DNA from 2 places in the Paenibacillus sp. SAFN-054 genome. Region 2 is predicted to be linked to the other one. Evidence: a T-box and tRNA genes for the amino acid it is inferred to sense, from the RefSeq annotation. Region 2 holds a T-box; the other holds one or more tRNA genes.
What was found. A T-box is a leader RNA that pairs with one kind of tRNA and senses whether it is charged. The one in region 2 lies ahead of ACTHPM_RS21175 (valine--tRNA ligase), so its partner is inferred to be a tRNA-Val.
Positions count from the first base shown of each region.

Region 1: it has a tRNA-Val gene. The T-box ahead of ACTHPM_RS21175 (valine--tRNA ligase) is inferred to sense a tRNA for this amino acid. The anticodon was not compared.

Region 1 is NZ_JBQCKS010000002.1:927,876-930,231, reverse strand. Features, by position in the region: partial or broken rRNA gene ACTHPM_RS15870 (23S ribosomal RNA) at 1-604, shown strand, start outside; tRNA gene ACTHPM_RS15865 (tRNA-Asn) at 741-816, shown strand; tRNA gene ACTHPM_RS15860 (tRNA-Ser) at 821-912, shown strand; tRNA gene ACTHPM_RS15855 (tRNA-Glu) at 922-996, shown strand; tRNA gene ACTHPM_RS15850 (tRNA-Val) at 1,017-1,092, shown strand; tRNA gene ACTHPM_RS15845 (tRNA-Met) at 1,176-1,249, shown strand; tRNA gene ACTHPM_RS15840 (tRNA-Asp) at 1,321-1,397, shown strand; tRNA gene ACTHPM_RS15835 (tRNA-Thr) at 1,564-1,639, shown strand; tRNA gene ACTHPM_RS15830 (tRNA-Tyr) at 1,644-1,728, shown strand; tRNA gene ACTHPM_RS15825 (tRNA-Trp) at 1,735-1,808, shown strand; tRNA gene ACTHPM_RS15820 (tRNA-His) at 1,843-1,918, shown strand; tRNA gene ACTHPM_RS15815 (tRNA-Gln) at 1,939-2,013, shown strand; tRNA gene ACTHPM_RS15810 (tRNA-Gly) at 2,019-2,093, shown strand; tRNA gene ACTHPM_RS15805 (tRNA-Cys) at 2,104-2,177, shown strand; tRNA gene ACTHPM_RS15800 (tRNA-Arg) at 2,192-2,265, shown strand; tRNA gene ACTHPM_RS15795 (tRNA-Leu) at 2,280-2,356, shown strand, end outside.
Region 2 is NZ_JBQCKS010000005.1:31,303-33,658, forward strand. Features, by position in the region: gene ACTHPM_RS21175 (valine--tRNA ligase) at 1-1,428, opposite strand, end outside; T-box leader at 1,491-1,776, opposite strand; gene ACTHPM_RS21180 (LysM peptidoglycan-binding domain-containing protein) at 1,983-2,356, opposite strand, start outside.

The DNA of each region.
Region 1 (2,356 bases), on a different contig from region 2:
AGGTTCCCTCAGAATGGTTGGAAATCATTCGAAGAGTGCAAAGGCAGAAGGGAGCTTGACTGCGAGACCTACAAGTCGAGCAGGGACGAAAGTCGGGCTTAGTGATCCGGTGGTACCGCATGGAAGGGCCATCGCTCAACGGATAAAAGCTACCCTGGGGATAACAGGCTTATCTCCCCCAAGAGTCCACATCGACGGGGAGGTTTGGCACCTCGATGTCGGCTCATCGCATCCTGGGGCTGAAGTAGGTCCCAAGGGTTGGGCTGTTCGCCCATTAAAGCGGTACGCGAGCTGGGTTCAGAACGTCGTGAGACAGTTCGGTCCCTATCTGTCGTGGGCGTAGGAAATTTGAGAGGAGCTGTCCTTAGTACGAGAGGACCGGGATGGACGTACCGCTGGTGCACCAGTTGTTCCGCCAGGAGCATGGCTGGGTAGCTACGTACGGACGGGATAAGCGCTGAAAGCATCTAAGCGTGAAGCCCCCCTCAAGATGAGATTTCCCAGTATGTAAGACCCCTTGAAGACGACGAGGTAGATAGGTTGGAGGTGGAAGTGCAGCAATGCATGGAGCTGACCAATACTAATCGGTCGAGGGCTTATCCTAAAAAGTTTTCCGTAGGGAAACTTGCTTCGGAAGCGTTACGCTTTGCATCGGAGTAAGAGCTACGGAGACAATTTCTAAAATGTAAATTCGTTTCGTATCTAGTTTTCAGGTGATCAAAACCTGAATTAAATATTGTTCCCTGATAGCTCAGTTGGTAGAGCACTCGACTGTTAATCGAGTTGTCACAGGTTCGAGTCCTGTTCGGGGAGCCATTATGGAGAGGTGTCCGAGTTGGCCGAAGGAGCACGATTGGAAATCGTGTAGGCGCCAAAAGCGTCTCGAGGGTTCGAATCCCTCTCTCTCCGCCATTATAGTTTGGCCCGTTGGTCAAGGGGTTAAGACACCTCCCTTTCACGGAGGTAACAGGGGTTCGAATCCCCTACGGGTCACCATTTATATTAAAGATCTTTTCGGAGGCTTAGCTCAGCTGGGAGAGCATCTGCCTTACAAGCAGAGGGTCGGGGGTTCGATCCCCTCAGCCTCCACCACTATACCCCAAAAAGTGAAGTTAAAGCTTTGCAGCTTATTCCGAATACTTTAGGGGCCCAAGAACTAAATACATTATTACTGACGCGGGGTGGAGCAGCCCGGTAGCTCGTCGGGCTCATAACCCGAAGGTCGCAGGTTCAAATCCTGCCCCCGCAATTAATCTCCAAAAAGTGAAGAAATGCTTCATAGCATATTCCGAATACTTTCCGGGGATGTCATAAGGCCGTGGAACCGTGGTGTAGAGGCCTAACATGCCTGCCTGTCACGCAGGAGATCGCGGGTTCGAATCCCGTCGGTTCCGCCATTCATAACAAAGCTCCAGGGATGAGAATCCGAATATCGGGTTCGTCGGAGCATCAGCTTCGTTAGCGCTGCTTCGCAGTCTCGAACGAAGAGAGAGTATCCCGTCGGTTCCGCCATTCATAACAAAGCTCCAGGGATGAGAATCCCGTTCATAATTATTACACTGTGCCGGTGTAGCTCAATTGGTAGAGCAACTGACTTGTAATCAGTAGGTTGGGGGTTCAAGTCCTCTCGCCGGCACCATTATGGAGGCTTAGTGAAGTGGCTAAACACGGCAGACTGTAAATCTGCTCTCTACGAGTTCGGTGGTTCGAATCCATCAGCCTCCACCAGTATTTAGGGGCATAGTTTAAAGGTAGAACAGCGGTCTCCAAAACCGTTAGTGTGGGTTCAATTCCTGCTGCCCCTGCCACATTGTTTTTAGTGAAGTATATAGGTTTGATATGGCGGTCGTGGCGAAGGGGTTAACGCACCGGATTGTGGCTCCGGCATTCGGGGGTTCAAGTCCCCTCGATCGCCCCATTTATTTTCAAATCAACTGTTGGGGATTAGCCAAGCGGTAAGGCAACGGACTTTGACTCCGTCATGCATAGGTTCGAATCCTATATCCCCAGCCAGTTATGCGGACGTGGCTCAGCGGTAGAGCATCGCCTTGCCAAGGCGAGGGTCGCGGGTTCGATTCCCGTCGTCCGCTCCAATTATTATATGGCGCCATAGCCAAGTGGTAAGGCACAGCTCTGCAAAAGCTTTATCCCCAGTTCGAATCTGGGTGGCGCCTCCATTACAACTTCACATGCGCCCTTAGCTCAGCTGGATAGAGCGTTTGACTACGAATCAAAAGGTCAGGAGTTCGAATCTCTTAGGGCGCGTATTATCTTCACTTGCTGGTGTGGCGGAATGGCAGACGCGGCGGACTCAAAATCCGCTTCCGGCGACGGAGTGGGGGTTCAAGTCCCTTCA
Region 2 (2,356 bases):
GTCCGGCCAGCCGAGGGTCGAGAACGGCCACAGCGCCGAGCTGAACCAGGTATCGAGCACGTCCTCATCTTGGCGAAGCGAGGTCGAGCCGCATTTCGAGCACTTCGTTACGTCCTCATGGGCCACATGGATTTCACCGCAGGATTCGCAGTACCATGCCGGAATGCGATGTCCCCACCACAGCTGACGGGAAATGCACCAGTCACGAACATTTTCGATCCAGTTCAAATAGGTCTTTTCAAAACGGTCGGGCACGAAGTTTACGCCCTTGCCGGATTTTTGGGCTTCGATCGCTGCTTCGGCCAGCGGCTGCATTTTTACGAACCACTGCGTGGACAGATAAGGCTCTACAACCGCTCCGGTGCGCTCGCTGTGTCCAACCTGGTGAAGATGGTCTTCGATCTTGATGAGTACACCCTGATCTTTCAAATCCTGAACGATTTGCTTGCGGCATTCGCTGCGGTCAAGCCCCTCGTATTTGCCCGCCAGCTCATTCATCGTGCCGGTCTCGTCCATTACCGTAATTTGCGGAAGGTTATGGCGCTGGCCTACCTCGAAGTCGTTCGGGTCATGGGACGGCGTAATTTTCACAGCGCCGCTTCCGAATTCCTTGTCAACGTATTCGTCGGCGATCACCGGAATTTCGCGTCCGACGATCGGCAGCACAAGCATTTTCCCGATCATGTCCTTGTAACGCTCGTCTTTCGGGTGAACGGCAACGGCCGAATCGCCCAGCATCGTTTCCGGGCGCGTCGTCGCGACCGTAATATGTCCGCTTCCATCCTTCAGCGGGTACGACAGATGATACAAGTGTCCCTGTACCTCTTTGTATTCAACCTCGATATCGGAAAGCGCCGTACGTGCCGCCGGATCCCAGTTGATGATGCGCTTGCCCCGGTAGATCAGGCCTTTATCGTGCAGCTTGACGAACACCTCGCGCACAGCTTTGGACAAGCCTTCGTCCAGCGTGAAGCGTTCTCTGGAGTAATCGAGGGAGAAGCCCATTTTTGCCCACTGCTCGTGAATGGTATCCGCATATTTATCCTTCCATTCCCATACCTTCTCAAGGAACTTCTCCCGGCCCAGGTCATAGCGGGTCACGCCTTCCTCGCGAAGCTTTTGCTCAACTTTCGTTTGGGTCGCGATGCCCGCATGGTCGGATCCCGGGAGCCACAATGCGTCGTAGCCCTGCATCCGCTTCGTGCGGATCAGGATATCCTGCAGCGTAAAGTCCAGCGCGTGCCCGATATGAAGCATCCCCGTTACGTTCGGGGGCGGAATGACGATGGTGTAGGGCTTGGCGTCTTTGCGCTGGCCTGCCTTGAAAAATTCGCCCTCGATCCAGTATTTGTACCATTTCTCTTCCGCTGCCTTCGGATCATAAGTCGTCGGCATTTCGGTCGTTAATTTGTTGTCCTGCTCTGTCATCTTTCATTCCTCCATCACAAGATCAGCTGTTATTCCGAAAAAAACAAAAAAGCCCTTCGTCCTCAAAGGACGAAAGGCTGTTCTTTCGCGGTACCACCTTTGTTTCGCGTATGCCGATGCAAAAACATCCTCGCCCTCGGCTGGCCACACTTAAGCGGCTGCCTGTACGTACGCGACACTTCATGCAGATAACGGCTGCGGCCGGTCATGCCCTAACCCGATTCAACAGGCTCAAGCAGACAACTCCCGGGCGACTTTTGGCTGTATGCATCCTGCGGAATCTCACAGCGCAGCAATTCCGCTCTCTGAAGGGCATGACATCCTACTCTTCCCGATCATCGTTCTTGACAAAATATATACACATCATAACTTGGTTGTTGACTTAAGTCAACATTACCTGAATGCTGCCGTTTTTCGGAGAATTTACGCTACAGCTATATTATTATCATATGTATCGTTCTTAAACGGGTGTCCCCGGCGAAAACACAAAAAAGCGCCCGGGCTTCTCTGTAAAGCGCCGGACGCCTCCATTTATCGTTTTGTCGGTTCGATGCTCACGGAATATAGAGGACCTGACCTTCCTCGATCGTCTGTTCAGCCAGCCGGTTGTACAGCAGAATTTCACGGGCGCTAAGCTGGTAACGGTCCGCGATGGTCTCAAGCGTTTCCTCCCGCTGTACGATGCAGAGCCGCACTTTGCGGAACTGATTCTTCTCCGAGCTGCTTCCGAGAAACAGATTCTGCCACTGGATATCGTCGCCGGCGGTCGTTTCGCGTTCCGCTTCCTCCCTTTGCGCCTCTTCCGACACCGCCTGCTGCTCCTGCTCCTTAAGGGTACGGCTTGAAGCCAAAAGCGAAGAAAAGCCGATGGCTTCCTGAGGTGCGGACTGCGTTTCCTTCTTGCTGCTGAGCGCAATCCGCGGTTCTC